Regions from separate parts of the Pantoea sp. SGAir0180 genome, predicted to be linked through region 3. Evidence: predicted binding sites of a transcription regulator. Region 3 holds the regulator's gene; each other region holds the start of a gene.
The links. The regulator PhoB, encoded in region 3, activates phosphate uptake and scavenging genes when phosphate is short. The targets are predictions, from matches to a motif close to CTGTCATAAAACTGNCNNAT.
Positions count from the first base shown of each region.

Region 1: uvrB (excinuclease ABC subunit UvrB) is a predicted target of PhoB. The motif match lies at 4,056-4,075, and genes of this name have one in related genera.
Region 2: pitA (inorganic phosphate transporter PitA) is a predicted target of PhoB. The motif match lies at 3,664-3,683, and genes of this name have one in related genera.

Region 1 is NZ_CP028071.1:2,475,107-2,481,583, reverse strand. It holds gene bioB (biotin synthase BioB) at 1-130, shown strand, start outside; gene bioF (8-amino-7-oxononanoate synthase) at 130-1,281, shown strand; gene bioC (malonyl-ACP O-methyltransferase BioC) at 1,265-2,020, shown strand; gene bioD (dethiobiotin synthase) at 2,017-2,688, shown strand; gene C1N58_RS11545 (ABC transporter ATP-binding protein) at 2,689-3,411, opposite strand; gene uvrB (excinuclease ABC subunit UvrB) at 4,294-6,315, shown strand; gene yvcK (gluconeogenesis factor YvcK family protein) at 6,317-6,477, opposite strand, start outside.
Region 2 is NZ_CP028071.1:3,998,276-4,004,752, forward strand. It holds gene rsmJ (16S rRNA (guanine(1516)-N(2))-methyltransferase RsmJ) at 1-701, shown strand, start outside; gene uspA (universal stress protein UspA) at 766-1,203, opposite strand; gene uspB (universal stress protein UspB) at 1,628-1,963, shown strand; gene pitA (inorganic phosphate transporter PitA) at 2,000-3,502, opposite strand; gene C1N58_RS18725 (BaiN/RdsA family NAD(P)/FAD-dependent oxidoreductase) at 3,744-4,928, shown strand; gene C1N58_RS18730 (D-amino acid dehydrogenase) at 4,953-6,203, opposite strand; gene C1N58_RS18735 (oligopeptide/dipeptide ABC transporter ATP-binding protein) at 6,275-6,477, opposite strand, start outside.
Region 3 is NZ_CP028071.1:2,779,055-2,785,531, reverse strand. It holds gene C1N58_RS13255 (AAA family ATPase) at 1-1,526, opposite strand, end outside; gene sbcD (exonuclease subunit SbcD) at 1,523-2,719, opposite strand; gene phoB (phosphate response regulator transcription factor PhoB) at 2,917-3,606, shown strand; gene phoR (phosphate regulon sensor histidine kinase PhoR) at 3,621-4,940, shown strand; gene C1N58_RS13235 (PstS family phosphate ABC transporter substrate-binding protein) at 4,954-5,874, shown strand; gene C1N58_RS13230 (cobalamin-independent methionine synthase II family protein) at 6,154-6,477, shown strand, end outside.

The DNA of each region.
Region 1 (6,477 bases), 300 kb from region 3:
GCTGTTCCGCAAGCTCGGACTGAATCCGGAACATACCCAGACCGCCCATGGCGATAATGCGCAACAGCAGCAGCTCAGTGAGCAACTGCTCAATGCCGACACAGAAAAATTCTATAACGCGGCGCTGTAATGGGCTGGCCGCAACGCATACAGAAGGCGCTCGCGCAGCGCCGTGCTGAAGAGGGCTGGCGCGAACGGCGCGTAGTTGACGCCAGTCAGACGCGCCTGATCCGCTATGCAGGCCGGGATTATCGTCACTTTTCCAGTAATGATTATCTTGGGTTAAGCCAGCATCCGGCGGTGATTGCCGGATGGCAACAGGGCGCGGCACTGGCCGGGGCGGGGGCAGGCGCATCCAGCCATGTCACCGGTTTCCAGGCTCTTCATGCCACCCTGGAAGCGCAACTGGCCGGGTGGCTGGGTTATCCCCGGGCATTACTGTTTATTTCCGGCTTTGCCGCCAACCAGGCGGTCATTCACCTGCTCGCCGGGAAAAACGATCGCATTCTTGCTGACAAGCTGAGCCATGCCTCGTTGCTGGATGCTGCAAGTCACAGCCCTGCGCAACTGCGTCGTTTCGCCCATAACGATCCGGACAGTCTGGCTGTGCGACTGAGTGCGCCCTGTGAAGGGCAAACGCTGGTGGTCACGGAAGGGATCTTCAGCATGGATGGTGACAGCGCGCCGTTACAGACGCTGGCGGCGCAGTCGCGTGAGGCAGGGGCCTGGTTACTGGTTGACGATGCGCACGGCATTGGCGTCACAGGTGAGCAGGGGCGCGGCAGCTGTTGGCAACAGGGCATTAAGCCCGAACTGCTGGTGGTCACCTTCGGTAAAGCCTTTGGCGTCAGCGGCGCGGCATTGCTGTGTGATGACGCGACGGCCGACTATTTTGTGCAGTTTTCGCGCCACCTCATCTACTCAACCGCCATGCCGCCAGCACAGGCCAGCGCGTTACTGGCCGCCCTGAAACAGGTGCAGGCAGGCGATGGACTGCGCCAGCGCCTGAGCTGCAACATTGCCCATTTCCGCCGGGGTGCCTCTTCCTTGCCCTGGTCGCTTATGCCGTCATCCAGTGCCATCCAACCGTTACTTGTTGGCGATAACGCCCAGGCGATGGCCTTGTCGGCCCGTTTAGCCGAAGCCGGTTGCTGGGTCAGCGCGATTCGTCCGCCTACCGTACCGCCGGGCACGGCACGTTTGCGCATCACGCTGACCGCCGCGCATCAGCCAGACGATATTGATGTCCTGCTGGAGGCACTTCATGACGCTGCACATTGATAAACGTGCCGTAGCCAGAGCCTTTGGGCGCGCGGCGTCGTGTTACGACAGGCATGCCGAACTGCAACGGATCAGCGGGGATGCGCTGCTGGCATGGGTGCCTGCTCAAACCGGTCCACAGGTGCTGGATGCGGGCTGTGGCACCGGCTGGTACAGCCGGCTATGGCGCGACCGGGGGAAACAGGTCATGGCGCTGGATCTGTCGCCGCAGATGTTGCATCAGGCCCGGCAAAACGCGGTGGCGCATCATTATCTGGCGGGCGACATCGACGCACTGCCGTTAGCCGATCAGAGCATTGATCTGTTATGGAGTAATCTGGTGGTGCAATGGAGCGATGATTTACCGGCCGCGCTCAGGCAGTTTACGCGGGTGCTGAAACCCGGCGGCTGTATGCTGTTTTCAACGCTGAGCGCGGGATCGCTGCATGAGGTTCACGAGGCCTGGTCGCATCTTGACGCGCATGTGCACGCCAATCGCTTTCTGTCGGCGCAGGCGATCGCCGCAGCCTGTGCCGCACAACGGCTGCGCTGTCACGCGCAAACCGTCACCCTGCATTTTCCCGATGCGCTCAGCGCCATGCGCTCTCTGAAGGGCATTGGCGCAACGCATCTGCATGCCGGACGGGCCGATTATGTGCTGACGCGTCGCCGTCTGGCACAGCTTGAAGCCCACTGGCCACGGGACGAACAGGGTTTCCGCCTCAGTTATCATTTGATGTATGGAGTAAGTGAATCATGACACGCTGGTTTATCACCGGTACCGATACTGAAGTCGGTAAAACCGTTGCCAGTAGCGCCCTGCTGCAGGCGGCGAGCGCAGCAGGCTACCGCTGTGCGGGCTACAAACCGGTGGCCTCGGGCTGTACGTTAACCGCAGAAGGCATCCGTAACAGCGATGCGCTGGCGCTGCAACGTTACAGCAGTGTGCCGCTCTGCTATGAGCAGGTGAATCCGCTGGCCTTTATGGAGCCGACATCGCCGCATATCGTCAGCGCAGAGGAAGGCAGGCCAATTACCTTTTCAACGCTATCGGCGGGGCTTCGCGAGCTGGAGCCGCTGGCTGACTGGATTCTGATTGAAGGCGCGGGCGGCTGGTATACGCCGCTGTCTGAAACGCAAACCTATGCCGACTGGGTTGAGACTGAACGGCTACCGGTGATTTTGGTGGTGGGTGTAAAACTGGGCTGTCTTAATCATGCCATGCTGACCGCCGAGGCGGTAAGGGCGCGTGGACTGCGACTGGCTGGCTGGATTGCCAACACGGTTCAGCCGCCCGGCCAGCGTTATCAGGCATACCTTACGGCCCTGAAGGAGCGCCTGCCCGCGCCTTGTCTGGGTGTCATTCCCTGGTTAGCGGATGACAGCCAGCAGGCGGACTGTGGTCACTATCTGACGCTACCGGATTAATCACGCCATCGTCAGCCATTTATCGAGCGTACCGTCATCCAGCAGGGTGACGTTACCCTGCGCCACATTACGCCCGCGATGCAACAGCAAAAAGCTGTCAGCGACGCGCCGAATCAGGGAAACCCGCTGCTCCAGCAGCAGAATCGTCAGGCCGTACTCCCGGTTAAGACGCCGAATCAGGTTACCCATCTCTTCTTCCAGCCAGGGCGCCATGCCATCGGCGGGCTCATCCAGAATCAGCAGGCGTGGCTGTAATACCAGCGCGCGGGCAAGGGCCAGTTGCTGCTGCTGGTAAACCGGCAAATCCCCGCTGCGCTGTTGACGCAGCGAATAGAGAGCCGGCAGAAGATCAAAAATCATTTCCGGAATAGGCCGGTGATTTTCGCGCGATTCAGCGCCTGCCAGCAGGGCAATCAGTAAGTTATCTTCTACGCTCATCTGCGTGAAAATATGTCGTCCCTGTGGCACATAACCAATGCCCTGGCGTGCACGTTGATCGGCAGGCTGCGACAGCAAATCCTCTGGCGGCGAGCCATCCTGCTGCCAGCTAATCGTGCCGCTGTTGATGGGAAGCTTACCCATGATGCAGTTCACCAGCGTGGTTTTTCCCATGCCGGGACGTCCCAGTATGCCGGTACAGGTGCCGGGGGGCAGGTCAAGGTCCACATTCCAGAGAATATGATTTTTTCCGTAAAACTGATTCACCGACCGTAAACTTAGCATCTGACGCGCTCCTTCCAGATAATTAACCTGAATGTTTTGCTGCTCATAACGGGTAAATCGCACTACCAGAATAGCAGGGCTATGACTGCTGCTGTGGCGCATGACATCCTGATCACAGAGCATGCAATTACCGGGCCAGAGTCGGAGTGAACGAAGTTTGCGCGCTTAACATGCGGAATTTTGACGGTTTAAATATAAGCAAAAGTGAACAATTGACGGGCGGGACGACTGCGTAGCGCGATGAGGGTGCAGGAAAAATGAGCGTCAGGTGCAGTTGCCCATAAATGGCGCAGGCAGTCTGCTGTAAAAAACAGCAACCTGAAAAGCCAGACGATCAACGTTGAATGCGCGCCATGCATTGCGCTAAAACAACGCTATTGGCGTTAAAAATTTCGCTAAAAAAAATTTTTTTTCATCAAAACGCGGCGGCAGAAAAAATTATGCACAGCCGATATTCCAAGGCCTCTCATCAGTTATCCACTATTCCTGTGGATAACCTTGTGCATTAGATAATGAAAACAGGTTAGAAGCGAGGAAATACGCGGCCTGGTCACGTAATGATGACAATCTGGGCTTTTTTTACTTACTATTAAAAATCAGTGTGTTAGTAAAAAACAAGCCTGCCGGATTGGACGCGATTCATCAAACTGCAATTTTATGACACAGGCTTGACAAATGTTAAATCAATACGTGGCTTGGGGATAACCTTGCGCAACAAAAACGGGTGTTTGCCTGGGCAAAAGTGCCAGAGTCAAGTAAAACCTGACGACAATACTGTGCATCATCACTGGTATTATATCCAGTATTTTTTTCTGGCAAAATTGCCATAGCAGAGTAAAATAATGGGCTGCCCGCCGTCTTTCTTCTGCAGGAACCGCATTCATGAGTAAAGATTTTAAACTGAACTCCGCTTTCAAGCCTTCTGGCGATCAGCCGGAAGCGATCCGCCGTCTGGAAGCCGGACTGGAAGACGGCCTGGCGCATCAGACGCTGTTAGGCGTAACCGGATCGGGTAAAACCTTTACCGTTGCTAACGTTATTGCCGACCTGAATCGTCCTACCATGGTGCTGGCTCCTAATAAGACGCTGGCGGCGCAACTGTATGGCGAGATGAAGGAGTTCTTTCCCGAAAACGCCGTAGAGTTTTTTGTCTCGTACTATGACTACTACCAGCCCGAAGCTTACGTGCCCAGTTCGGATACCTTTATCGAAAAGGATGCGTCGGTGAACGAACATATCGAGCAAATGCGCCTCTCCGCGACGAAAGCGTTGCTGGAACGGCGCGACGTGATTGTCGTGGCCTCCGTGTCTGCCATCTACGGCCTGGGCGATCCCGATCTGTATCTGAAAATGATGCTGCACCTAACGCGCGGCATGATTATCGATCAGCGCAGCATCCTGCGTCGCCTGTCGGAGTTACAGTACACGCGTAACGATCAGGCGTTTCAGCGCGGGACGTTCCGGGTCCGGGGCGAAGTCATTGATATCTTCCCGGCCGAATCTGACGATATGGCCCTGCGGGTTGAATTATTCGATGAAGAGGTGGAGCGGCTGTCCCTGTTTGACCCGCTTACCGGTCAGGTCGAATCGGTGGTGCCGCGCTTTACCATTTACCCTAAAACGCACTACGTTACGCCACGTGAGCGTATCCTGCAGGCCATGGAAGACATCAAGGTTGAACTGGCCGAACGGCGCAAGATCCTGCTGGAAAACAACAAACTGCTGGAAGAGCAGCGTATTACCCAACGGACGCAGTTTGACCTTGAAATGATGGGGGAGCTGGGATACTGCTCTGGTATCGAAAACTACTCCCGCTATCTGTCTGGCCGCGGACCGGGGGAAGCGCCGCCGACCTTATTTGACTATCTGCCGGCGGATGGCCTGCTGGTCGTCGATGAGTCGCACGTAACCATTCCGCAGATTGGCGGCATGTACCGCGGGGACAGGGCGCGTAAAGAGACGTTAGTCGAATATGGCTTCCGCCTGCCTTCGGCGCTGGACAACCGCCCCATGAAGTTTGAAGAGTTCGAGGCGCTGGCCCCTCAGACCATTTATGTCTCCGCCACGCCAGGCAAATACGAGCTGGAAAAATCGGGCGATGAGGTGATCGATCAGGTGGTGCGTCCGACGGGGCTGCTGGATCCGATCCTTGAGGTGCGGCCCGTGGCGACTCAGGTGGACGATTTGCTGTCAGAGATCCGCCAGCGCGTTAACGTCAATGAACGCGTACTGGTCACGGTGCTCACCAAACGTATGGCCGAAGACCTGACGGAGTACCTGGAAGAACACGGTGAAAAGGTGCGCTATCTGCACTCTGACATCGATACCGTCGAGCGCATGGAAATTATTCGCGACCTGCGCCTGGGCAAATTTGATGTGCTGGTGGGCATCAACCTGCTGCGAGAAGGGCTGGATATGCCGGAAGTCTCGCTGGTGGCCATTCTGGATGCCGATAAAGAGGGGTTCCTGCGTTCCGAGCGCTCCCTGATCCAGACCATCGGGCGCGCTGCACGTAACATCAATGGTAAAGCGATCCTCTACGGCGATAAGATCACGCCTTCCATGGCGCGCGCCATTGAAGAAACTGAGCGCCGTCGTGAGAAGCAGCAGCGCTACAACGAAGAGAATGGCATCGTACCGCAGGGCCTGAATAAGAAAATCACCGATATTCTGGAACTGGGCAATAACGTGGTGAAAACGCGGGGTAAAGCCAAACCCGGCAAGCGCAACGCCGCTGAGACAGAGACGGATTACCTGGCGTTGTCACCACAGGCGTTGCAGAAAAAGATTCACGAACTGGAAGGGCAGATGCAGCAGCATGCGCAAAACCTGGAGTTCGAACAGGCTGCTGGCCTGCGCGATCAGCTCCAGGAACTGCGCACCTTGTTTATCGCGGTGTCCTGAGTCAGTTAAACCGCTGGATGGCGTGCTCCAGCGCGCCGCGCAGCAGCTGGCGGTCGTGACGATATTTAATATCTGCGGCCTCCAGCGGCTCCTGGATGATCAGGCGGTTGTCGATCAGACTGACGTCCGTGGCCGGTCCGACAACCACGGCGTCGATGACCC
Region 2 (6,477 bases), 1.2 Mb from region 3:
TTTTGGCCGAACGCTGGCAACTGACGCATTGTGACGATGCGGTGCTGGCGCTGGTAAAGACCGCAACGCATCTTGAACTGCGTAAGCGGGATGAGCCTAAACTGGGCGGCATCTTCGTGGATTTTGTTTCCGGTGCCATGGCGCATCGCCGGCGTTTTGGCGGTGGCCGTGGCGAAGCGGTAGCAAAAGCGGTCGGCATTAAAGGCAGTTACCTGCCCGATGTGGTGGATGCGACCGCCGGGTTAGGGCGCGATGCGTTTGTGCTGGCGGCCTTAGGCTGTCGGGTGCGCATGCTGGAACGGCATCCCGTGGTGGCGGCACTGCTGGAAGACGGGCTGGCGCGTGGCTATCAGGATGCGGAAATTGGTGGCTGGCTGCGTGAGCGTCTTTCACTGATTCATGCCTCCAGTATTCAGGCACTCACCGATATTGCGCCACCGCCAGATGTGGTTTATCTCGATCCTATGTATCCCCATCGACAAAAAAGCGCCATGGTGAAAAAAGAGATGCGGGTGTTTCAGTCATTAGTCGGCGCGGATGAGGATGCGGATGCCTTGCTGGAACCGGCCCGCCGTCTGGCAAAGAAGCGTATCGTGGTGAAACGTCCTGATTATGCGCCACCGCTGGCCGGTGTCGTTACGCAGTCTGCGGTGGTCACGAAAAGCCACCGCTTCGATATCTATCCGCCGCTCGCGGAGTAGTCATGTCAAGCCGGTCGGCGACGACGTTCCTTCACGTCAACCGCCCCGGCTTTTTTCGTGCGGGTTATTCGTCATCCTCGTCGCGCAGTGGCACGATCAACATGTCGATATGCACGGTGTTGATCAACTGACGCGCTGATGACATCAGCTTGCTCCAGAAGTCCTGATGATGACCGCACACCACCATGTCCACGTCGTATTTTTTAATCGCATCGACCAGCACCTGGCCCAGATCGCCACTGCCGCTCAGGGTTTCGGTGATGGGATAGCCCGCTGCATCTGACAGATTTTTCAGCGCCAGATGGGTTTCTTCAGAAATCCGCTTTTGCATATCGCCCAGGTTGACGTCAATCAGGCCGGTGTACAGATCAGAGTAATTCACATCGACATGAATCAGCGAAATTTTGGCGTCGTAAGGGCGCGCGAGCGAGACAGCTTTATCCACTAATAACTGACTTTCTGGCGAAAGATCGACTGCAATCAGGATATGTTTATAAGCCATGATATAACTCCTTCCACGAGATTCAGAATGGCAGCGGTTTCCAGACGCGTCACAGCTGCGAAATCCATTGCGCGAACGGGCGATGAGCGCCACCAAATTGGGTAACCTGCAATACAGGCAATGCTGTTGTTATACCTGAAAGTATAGCCCTGTGTGTTAACAAATGCTTCTGAAGCCGTCTGGCTTGTGAATAAGATCAATGATGAACGATTTTTACTCGTATAAAACGAAAATCCTCGCTGGTAAAAAATTGAACATTTCTCCTAAACTAAAAAAAGCAGCCTTGATCACATGGCTGTTACTTTTCTGATGATTCAAAAATAAAACTACAAATCGCTTAACGAGGTTGTTGGCAAATTCTGCAGGGACTGTTCAGCATGGTGCGCGTTTTGCACTGTTCTGCGGTGCCGGTAAGGAGGGTGACATGATCAGCACTATCGCGCTTTTTTGGGCTCTTTGTGTGGTATGCCTTGTAAATATGGCGCGCTATTTCTCTTCGTTGCGTGCGCTGCTGGTGGTTCTGCGGGGTTGCGATCCCCTCTTATACCAATATGTTGACGGCGCGGGTTTTTTCACCTCCCATGGTCAGCCTGGCAAGCAGGTGCGGCTGGTCCGCTATATCTGGGCAAGGCGCTATCTTGATCATCATGATGACGAATTTATTCGCCGGTGTGAGCGGGTAAGAGGCTTGTTTTTGTTGACCAGTTCGCTGTGCGGATTAGTCATTATCAGTTTGATCGCCCTGGCTATCTGGCATTAAAAAGGGCGACCGAAGTCGCCCTGATGTGCTGCTTACTCAGATGAGCTTCAGCGCTATCCAGTAGAGTGAACCTGATAACAAAATACAGACCGGCAGGGTGAAAACCCAGGCCATGGCGATGTTTTTGATCGTTTTACTCTGCAGTCCGCCACCGTCGACCAGCATGGTGCCGGCCACGGAAGACGAGAGGATGTGGGTCGTGGAAACCGGCATGCCGGTGTAGCTGGCAATCCCTATGGACACTGCGGCAGTAACCTGCGCCGACATGCCCTGCGCATACGTCATGCCTTTTTTACCGATTTTCTCACCGATGGTGGTGGCCACACGGCGCCAGCCAATCATCGTGCCGATTCCCAATGCCAGTGCGACCGCCATGATAATCCACACCGGCGCGTACTCAATGGTGTTCAGCAGGTCGCCTTTGAGCTTGCCCAGGAAGCGTTTATCCTCTGGCGAGGTTTCCGGCAGCTTCGCCGCTTTATCGGCCGTATCGGAAATACACAACAAGAGGCGACGCATCTGGCTGCGTTGCTCAACCGACAAGTCGTTGTAGTTTTGCAGATTGTTCAGAAGCACCTGCGCACGCTGCACGGCCTGAAGCGCACGCGCACTGTCGCAGTGAAACTCTTTGGGACTGGTGGGTTCGACTTCTTCCGGCGTGGGCAGCTTAGGCGGTGCCATCTGGATAATATGGGTCAGTGATTCGCTGTGCTGCTGGTAATACTGTTCCAGGTGATTCACAGCATCGCGCGTTCGCGTGATGTCGTAACCCGACGCGTTCATATTGACCACAAAGCCCGCTGGCGCAACGCCAATCAGGACCAGCATAATCAGACCAATGCCTTTTTGCCCGTCGTTAGCACCATGTGAATAACTGACGCCAATGGCGGAGATAATCAGGGCGGTACGGGTCCAGAAAGGCGGTTTTTTCTTGCCGTCAATCTTCTCACGGTCAGCGGGCGTCATATGAATCCGTGCACGCTTTTTAGTGTTGCTCCAGTAACGGCGCAGAAGGAAAATCAGGCTGCCCGCAATCATCAGACCGACAATGGGGGAGAGAATGAGCGACAGGAAGATATTCAGCACTTTCGGAATGTTAAGCGCATCCACCACCGATGTCCCGCTCATTAACGCATTGGTCAGGCCAATACCGATAATCGCGCCGATCAGGGTGTGAGAACTGGAGGCCGGAAGCCCTAAATACCACGTTCCCAGGTTCCAGATAATCGCGGCCAGCAGCATGGAGAAGACCATAGCAAGACCGTGAGCGGAGCCAACATTGAGCAGCAGATCGGTCGGGAGCATATGCACGATGGCGTAAGCCACGCTTAATCCGCCGAGCAGCACGCCAAAGAAATTGAATACCCCAGCCATTAACACAGCAAGCTGAGCACGCATAGCGCGTGTATAGATGACCGTCGCAACCGCGTTGGCCGTATCATGGAAGCCGTTAATTGCTTCGTAAAACAATACAAACAGCAGAGCAAGAACCAGTAACAGGCCGGTGCTAAGATCGAGACCAGCAAACAGATGTAGCATAGACGTTACGCCATTTTGGAGGACATGAACGCGGCGCATTATCCGCGACAATATGTGGTCTGGGAAAGGAAAATATAGACCTGAACCGGCTTAAAAGTGTCAATTTTGGAAGCTTAAAGGCGTAAATTCCTTAAAAATTATAAAGTTAAATTATGACATAATTGCGGCAATTTTTTGACACTGGCATCAACGCAGGCAGATCACTACAATCTGCCCCTCTTTTATCAGGTGGACAATGGCAGTGGAACAGTTTGACGTTATCGTGATTGGAGCAGGGGCCGCGGGGCTTTTTTGTGCCGCGCAGGCTGGACAGCGCGGTCGCCGCGTATTACTGCTGGATAACGGCAAAAAGCCGGGCCGCAAGATTTTAATGTCAGGCGGCGGGCGCTGTAATTTCACCAATCTCTATACCGAACCGGCCGCCTACCTGTCGAACAATCCCCATTTCTGTAAGTCAGCGCTGGCGCGTTATACCCAATGGGATTTTATCGATCTGGTGAATCGTCACGGCATTGCCTGGCACGAGAAAACGCTGGGGCAACTGTTTTGCGATGAGTCTGCGCAGCAGATGGTCGATCTCCTGCTCGCCGAGTGTGAAAAGGGGCGCGTGACCCTGCGTTTGCGCAGCGAAATCCTGAGTGTAACCCTCGATGAAGCGGGCTACGTCCTGCAGCTCAACGGCAGCAGTGTACAGGCAGAGAAGCTGGTCATCGCCAGCGGCGGGCTTTCCATGCCGGGCCTGGGCGCGTCACCGTTTGGCTATAAAGTGGCCGAGCAGTTTGGGTTAACGGTGTTGCCAACCCGTGCCGCCCTGGTGCCCTTTACGCTGCATAAACCCCTGCTTGAACAACTGCAGACACTGTCCGGTGTGGCGCTGGACACGACCATCGAAGCGAAAGACGGCACCGTCTTCAAAGAGGCGATGCTGTTTACCCATCGTGGCCTGTCCGGCCCGGCGGTCTTGCAGATTTCCAGCTACTGGCAGCCGGGTGAGTTTATCTCGGTCAATCTCTCGCCTGCCACGCCGCTGGATGCGTTCCTCACGATTCAGCGTGACGCGCACCCGAATCTGAGTCTGAAAAACAGTCTGGCGAAAATTCTGCCTAAGCGCCTGGTCGAAATTTTACAGGAAATGCAGGTGGTGCCGGATGTCACGCTGAAGCAGCTGAACAGCAAGCAGCAGTCAGCGCTGGTGCAGACGTTGCACAACTGGCAGGTGCAGCCCAACGGCACGGAGGGTTACCGTACCGCTGAAGTCACGCTGGGCGGTGTGGATACGACTCAGCTGTCCTCTAAAACAATGGAAGCACGTGACGTGCCGGGACTCTATTTTATCGGTGAGGTCGTTGACGTGACCGGCTGGCTGGGAGGCTATAATTTCCAGTGGGCCTGGAGCTCGGCCTGGGCTTGCGCGCAGGCCGTGTAACGAGCTTCGCCATCAGTGACGCGCTCAGGCATAGCGCGAAACCGCATAGTCTGCGTGCGCAATCTCGGGCTGTTTGCTTGAAATCACATCACTTAACAGCTGGCCGGATCCGCAGGCCATCGTCCAGCCCAGCGTGCCATGTCCGGTGTTCAGCCACAGGTTGGTGAAATGTGTATGACCGACAATCGGCGTGCCGTCAGGCGTCATCGGACGTAATCCGGTCCAGAAGGTCGCCTGCTCAACGCGGCCGCCACGGGGATAAAGGTCGTTTACCACCATCTCAAGCGTTTGCCGTCTCGCGGGCAGCAGGGTTTTGCTGTATCCCACGATTTCCGCCATACCGCCGACGCGGATGCGATTATCAAAACGCGTGATGGCAATTTTATAGGTTTCATCCAGTACCGTGGAAACCGGGGCACCGGCCTCATCGGCGAGGGGAATCGTCAGGGAATAGCCTTTCAGCGGATACACCGGAATGTACATCAGTGGTCGAAGCAACTGGGTAGAGTAAGCGCCAAATGCCATAACGTACCCGTCTGCCGTCAGCGTCTGATCGCCACAGACAATCCCCCTGATCCTGTCACCTTCGCTCAGTAGCGCATCCACCTGCGTGTTAAAGCGGAACGTGACGCCGGCATCGCGCGCCAGGGCGGCAAGTCGCTGGGTAAACAGCTGGCAATCGCCAGTCTCATCGTTAGGCAACCGTAAACCTCCCGTCAACTTGTGCTTTACGTCAGCCAGTGCAGGTTCGACGGTCGCCAGCTGGTCGGCTTCAAGCAGTTGATACGGCACGCCAGCCTCCTGCAGCACGGCAATATCACGCGCTGCGTTTTCAAACTGCTGTTCTGTGCGAAACAGCTGCAGGGTGCCGCCCTGGCGTCCTTCATATTCAATTCCTGTGCTGGCCCGCAGCGCACTGATGCAGTCACGGCTGTACTCTGCCAGTCTGACCATCCTGGCTTTATTGACGGCATAGCTGTGAGGATTGCAGTTTTTCAGCATCTGCATCATCCAGGCCAGCTGGAAGCGAGATCCATCCGGCCGTACCGAAAGGGGCGCATGGCGCTGCACCATCCACTTCACCGCTTTAAGCGGCACGCCTGGTGCGGCCCAGGGCGCGGCGTAGCCAGGCGAGATCTGACCGGCGTTGGCGGCGCTGGTACCTAATGCCGGGCCCGCTTCGCGTTCGATCACGGTGACCTGATGCCCTGCCTGCTGCAGATACCAGGCGGTGGTGACGCCCACCACGCCGCTGCCAAGCACAATGATTTTCATCGCAATGTCTTCCTGAAAGAGTGATCGTTAAAAGGTGGTCGCGTTGCGCCACCCGCTTGATGTGTTGTGAATCAGGCATGCATAAGGTTATGGGCCAGCCAGCACCTGACCGCCCGCCCGTCATCCTGAACGCGCAAAGGCTGAGGCGTGGCACAGCCACTTGTTGCCAGCGGACAGCGATCGCGAAAGAAACAGCCGGTTGGCAGGTGGCGGTTACCCGGTAGTTCGGTGTTGACGGGAGCCCCCTCCAGCGGCGCGCCAATGCGTGGCACAG
Region 3 (6,477 bases):
GCCTGACGTAAGGCTTCAGGTGGATGCGCGTTCTGAAGGGAAGTTAGTGCTTGCTCAGCCTGAGACAAGGACTGCTGCGCCTGCTGTGCGGCCTGATCCAGTGGCGTGAGTTGCTGTGCCAGCTGCTCAATATCCCCCTGGCGCTGATGAATGTGGCGCTGTTGCTGCTGTATCTGCTGATCCAGCTCAGCCTGTGCCGCTTCATAGCGGGTCAGTTGGGCAAAACGCTCTTTCCAGATCGGAAGGTGTTCACCCCATTGCGGCATGTCAGCTAACTGCTCACGTAGGGCATGCTGTTGGGCAATCGTCTCTTGCAAGTGGCGCACCTGGCGGGCTTCGCTGTGTAACGCGGCTTCGCGCTGAGCGCAGTGTTGCTGTTGCCGTTCGGCATCCTGCTGTAGCTGCTGAATGTGCTCGTATAAGGCAGAGAGAGACTGATCAAGCGGAATGACCTGCCCGGTCAACAGCGTTTCCTGCTGCTGCTGTTGCTGTCGGCACTGTTCGTGCGCCGTGTCCGTTTCCGCATAGCGTTGCTGCAACACATGATGCGCCTGTGTGGCCGTGTGCATCTGTTGGCTGAGCTGCTGCTGACGTTCCCGCATCGCGTTGCGTTCGGCCAGCAGACTGTCACGTTGCTGCAACGGACCGCGCAGTTTCTCCGCCGGTTCACTGCGCGCCAGACGTTGACGATCCGGCTCTGCCGCCTGACTGGCGTGCTCTGCCGCTGCGAGGGCCGCGGTTGCCTGCTCTGTATCCGCAATAGCCTGCTGATGCTGTTGCTGCCACTGTTGCTGCGCCTGCGCCACGGCAAGCGCGGCAGTCAGCTGGTGTTCAGCGTCGCTAAGGGCCTTTTTTTGCTGGTGCAGTGCAGTACGGGTTGCCTCATCAAGCAGCGCCATGCCGCCTGCCCGACTGCGTAACAGTTCCAGCGCCGTTTTGGCCGCTTTGTGGCGTTCGAACACGGCCATGGACAGACGACCATAAATTTCGGTTCCGGTCAGTTCTTCCAGCAGTTCTGCCCGCTCATTGGCTTTGGCGTTAAGAAACGCCGCAAACTGGCCTTGTGACAGCATCATTGAGCGGGTGAAGCGCGCAAAATCCAGCCCGCTCAGCGTTTCCGTAAGTTTGAGCTTATCGCTCACTTTATCTGCCACAATCTGATTATCGGCGCAGCGTGCCAGCTCAACGCGGGGAGCCTGCAGTTTACCGTCAGCGGTGCCGCGCGCGCGGTTCTGGCTCCAGAATGCCCGCCAGGCTTCGCCTTTAATTTCAAACTCGACCTCCGCCAGGCACTCGGCACAGTCGCGTGTCATCAGGGGGTTATACCCCTGAGAGATGCCGCCCAGGCGCGGCGTCTGGTGATACAGTGCCAGACAGATGGCGTCCAGCAGCGTGGTTTTACCGGCGCCCGTCGCGCCGGTAATCGCAAACAGCCCGTTGCTGGCAAACGGCTCGGTGCGAAAATCAATAAACCACTCACCTTTGAGCGCGTTAAGATTTTTGAAGCGCAGCGTCAGAATTTTCATGGCTGTTCCTCCAGATCCGCCAGCGTCTGTTTAAACCGCAGGGTGGTCTGGGCAATCTGATCCGCGTCCAGCGCGTCATCCAGCGCCAGTCGTCGGGCAAACACTTCTTCCACATTCAGTTCGCTCAGGGTTTCTTTATCCAGCTGTGCCAGACTGTGCTGGCGCTGTTCACGGCTGCGGCGCAGCAGCAAAACGTCTACGGGCAGGGAAGCTGTCAGCGCTTCTACCTGACGCTGCAAATCACTTAAATATTCCTGCGTGGTCACTTCAATATCCAGCCAGACAGGTTTGGTCCCGTCGGGCGCAGAAAACTGGCTGAGCTGCCGGGTGATTTGCGCCAGCGAGCCTTTCAGGACCTGCATTGGCTGGAACAGAGGAATGGTCAGGGGCGTGACCGTCAGGCCTGACGGGCTGAAATCCAGCAGGAACACACTTTTTTCGCTGCCCAGTTCATCGAAGCTGAGCGGAATCGGCGAACCGCTGTAGCGAATATGATCGCTGTCGGCCACGCGCTGCGCACGATGAATATGCCCCAGCGCAATATAATCCGCAGGCGGAAAGGCCGAGGCCGGAAAGGCATCCAGTGTACCAATATAGATATCGCGCACTGAGTCGCTTTTGCTGACGCCGAGGGCGGTGAGGTGGCCGGTCGCGACGATGGGAAGCGCCAGATTCAGCGCCTGCGCGGCAGCAAAACTGCGCTGATAATGGGCGGTAATGGCCTCCAGCAGGCTGCGCTGTTTATCGCGTCCTGACTGGCCGGCCTGGCTGCGCATAATATCGCGTGGCCGCAGATAAGGAATGGCGCACAGCAGCGCGCCCGGTTCGCCCTGACGCGTCGTTAACATCAGCACATCGTTACCGTCCTGCGGCGTGGTAATCACGCGGGTATTCAGGCAGGCGAGCAGTTCACGCGACTCGTTCAGCGTAGCCACCGAATCGTGATTTCCGGCCAGCACCACCAGCTGACAGCCGCTGGGTTGTAACGCCACCACAAAGCGGTTGAACATTTCACGTGCATAGCTGGGCGGTGTGCCGGTATCGAATAAATCACCCGCCACAATCAGCGCATCCACCTGATGCTCTTCAATTCGGGCCAGCAGCCAGTCCAGAAAGGCCTGATGCTCAGCGGCCCGGCTTTTGTTGTAAAAGAACTGCCCCAGGTGCCAGTCCGCGGTATGGATAATGCGCATAACACTCCCTGCCATAACAAATCGCCCGGCGATTATACTGGCTCCATCACTAAAGCCACAAAACATGTCGTCATGTTGTCATAAATGGTTGTTGCAGGCCGGTTTTTATGGCTAACTTTTTCATAAAAGTGTCACAAAACTGACGCATAATGGCGCCGCAAATATCAGTGAAAGCCGTCCTACCTGCAGGAGTCATAATGGCTAAGCGCATTTTAGTTGTGGAAGATGAAGCTCCAATCCGTGAGATGTTATGTTTCGTTCTGGAACAAAATGATTATCAGCCGATTGAGGCAGAAGATTATGACAGCGCCGTCAGTAAGCTGATTGAACCCTGGCCTGACCTTATCCTGCTGGACTGGATGTTACCTGGCGGCAGCGGCATTCAGTTTATCAAACACCTTAAACGTGAAGCGATGACGCGTGATATTCCGGTCATGATGCTGACCGCACGTGGCGAAGAGGAAGATCGCGTGCGTGGCCTGGAAGTCGGGGCCGACGACTACATTACCAAACCGTTTTCACCGAAAGAGCTGATGGCCCGTATCAAAGCTGTGATGCGTCGCATTTCGCCGATGGCGGTCGAAGATGTAATTGAAATGCAGGGCCTGAGCCTGGATCCCTCCTCGCACCGGGTGATGTCGGAAACCACGCCGCTGGAGATGGGGCCGACAGAGTACAAGCTGCTCCACTTCTTTATGACCCATCCTGAACGTGTTTACAGCCGTGAACAGCTACTGAATCACGTCTGGGGCACCAACGTCTATGTTGAAGATCGTACAGTTGACGTGCATATTCGCCGTCTGCGCAAAGCGCTGGAACTGACCGGTCACGATCGCATGGTACAAACCGTCCGCGGAACAGGTTATCGTTTCTCTGCCCGCTTTTAAACGGAGCTTTAACCGTGCTGGAACGCCTCTCATGGAAGCGATTATTGTCCGAACTGGTGCTGGCGTGTTTGCCTGCGCTGGTACTTGGCCTGTTGTTCGGCTATCTGCCGTGGCTGTTGTTACTCAGCGTAGTCGGTATTTTACTGTGGCATTTTTATAACCTGATGCGGCTGTCGCACTGGCTGTGGCTGGATCGCACGATGACCCCGCCTTCCGGTCAGGCAAGCTGGGAACCGCTGTTTTACGGTCTGTATCAAATGCAGCTGCGCAACCGACGTCGGCGGCGTGAGCTGGGTCATCTGATCAAACGGTTTCGCAGTGGTGCAGAGTCGCTGCCGGATGCCGTTATCCTGACAACGGAAGAGGGCACCATCTTCTGGTGCAATGGCCTGGCACAGCAGCACCTCGGGCTGCGCTGGCCCGAAGATAACGGGCAAAATATCCTTAATCTGCTGCGCTATCCTGAATTTTCACGTTATCTGCGCCAGCGCGATTTCGACAAGCCGCTGACGCTGGTGCTGAATAACCAGCATCACATGGAATTTCGTGTTATGCCCTACAGCGAAGGCCAGTGGTTGATGGTGGCCCGCGACGTGACGCAAATGCACCAGCTGGAAGGTGCACGACGCAACTTCTTCGCCAACGTCAGTCACGAACTTCGCACGCCGCTGACGGTGCTTCAGGGTTATCTGGAGATGATGAATGACTCAGTCATGAATCAACGTTCGCGTGACAAAGCGTTGCACACCATGTCAGAACAAACCCGCCGAATGGACAGCCTGGTGAAGCAGCTTCTGACGCTGTCGCGTATTGAGGCGGCCCCGGTCATCAATATGAAAGAAAAAGTTGATGTGCCGGTCATGTTGAAACTGCTGCAACATGAAGCGGAAACGCTGAGCGGCGGGCGACATCAAATCCATTTTCACACCGATCCGCATCTGAAAGTGTTTGGCAATGACGAGCAATTGCGCAGTGCCATCTCTAACCTGGTCTACAACGCGGTCAACCATACGCCAGACGGCACACGAATTGATATCAGTTGGTTACGCAGCAAGCAGGGCGCGGTATTTAAGGTCTGCGATAACGGTCCCGGTATTCCCGCTGAGCATATTCCGCGCCTGACCGAACGCTTTTATCGTGTAGACAAAGCGCGTTCACGTGCGACCGGCGGCAGCGGGCTGGGGCTGGCTATCGTCAAACATGCGTTGAGTCACCATAATGCCCGGCTGGAGATCACCAGCATCCCGCATCAGGAAACCTGTTTTACATTTACCCTGGCGCCAAGGTTGATTGTCAGTAACGGGATGCAGGAGAATGCCGTTCATCAATCGTGAACGGACCGGAACGATGCGCGCTTTTCTCTTGGTGTTCTTTTCGCTGTTGCCAGCCCTCGGGCAGGCGCAGCCCGTCATGCTGTCCGGAAATCTCAGTAGCGCCGGCTCCGACACGCTCGGCTACCTGATGACGTTATGGGGAAATGACTTTAGCCGTCAGGCGCCTGGCGTGAACGTTCAGGTTCAGGCTTCGGGGTCGTCTACTGCGCCCACTGCATTGACCGCCGGGGCCGTTCAACTGGGCGCGATGAGTCGTCCGATGCAGGCTGATGAGCGCCAGGCCTTTGAGGCACGCTATGGCTATCCGCCGCTGGCCGTGCCGGTGGCAATGGATGCGCTGGTCGTGGTGGTCAATCAACGTAACCCCCTGCGTGAAATCGATCCGCGTCAGCTCGATGCGGTTTTTTCCATCACCCGGCTTTGCGGCGCGCATCAGGTTCCACAACGCTGGGGTGACCTGGGACTGCGCCAGACAGAATGGCAGCAGCGTCCCATCCAGCGCTATGGCCGTAACTCCGCCTCGGGAACATGGGGCTTTTTCAAACAGCAGGCGCTGTGTCAGGGCGATTTCCGCAATGACGTGGCCGAGTTTCCCGGCTCTGCCGCCGTGGTACAGGCCGTAGCCGGTAATCCCCGCAGCATCGGCTATGCCAGTTTTGGTTTCCATCTGAGCGGCGTCAGGTTGCTGCCTGTGGTGACCAAAAACGGCGACGCGGTGGCACCGGATCCAGAGACTATCCGTACCGGCCGCTATCCATGGTCGCGTCCGCTTTATCTCTATGTGAATAAAGCGCCAGGTAAACCTTTACCGCCACTGGTCGATGCCTTTTTACGACAGGTGCTTTCCAGTCAGGGGCAACAGCGCGTCAGCGAGGCCGGGTATTTGCCGCTCTCTGCGGCGCAGATTGCTCAGGCTCGCGCTTCGCTCGAATAACGCCCACCTGCCCGTCAACAGACGCCGGTAGCGTCACCGTGAAACAGCCTGCCTCCGGACCCGTAAACCCCATCAGGCTGTCTGTGCTGCGGCCGCTGACAGAAAAGCCGACGGCGACGATGCAACATGAATTTTTTTCAGGCGACGTGAATTTTATTCGTTTGCCGCTGAGAGAACAGCATGTCACTCTGCATTTAGACGTTTAGCCATCTAGAAGGCTAAAATGACATTATGTAACTATTCCCGGCCGAAATTATCTGGCCGTGACAAGGAGTGATCATGCAAAGACAAACCGCCCCGTTTCGTGCCGACACCGTTGGCAGCTTTCTTCGTCCTGCCGCGATCAAACAGGCTCGCGAGAAATACCAGGCGGGGGAAATCAGCGCTGACGAGTTGCGTGAGGTTGAAAACGAAGCCATCCGTGATGTGGTGGCAAAACAGCGTGAAAACGGCCTCAAAGTGGTCACGGATGGGGAATTCCGTCGCGGCTGGTGGCATTTTGACTTTTTCTACGGCCTGAAAGGCGTGGAACATTTTGAAGCCGATCAGGGCATTCAGTTTAACGGCGTACAGACCAAAGCGCACGGTGTCAAAGTGACCGGC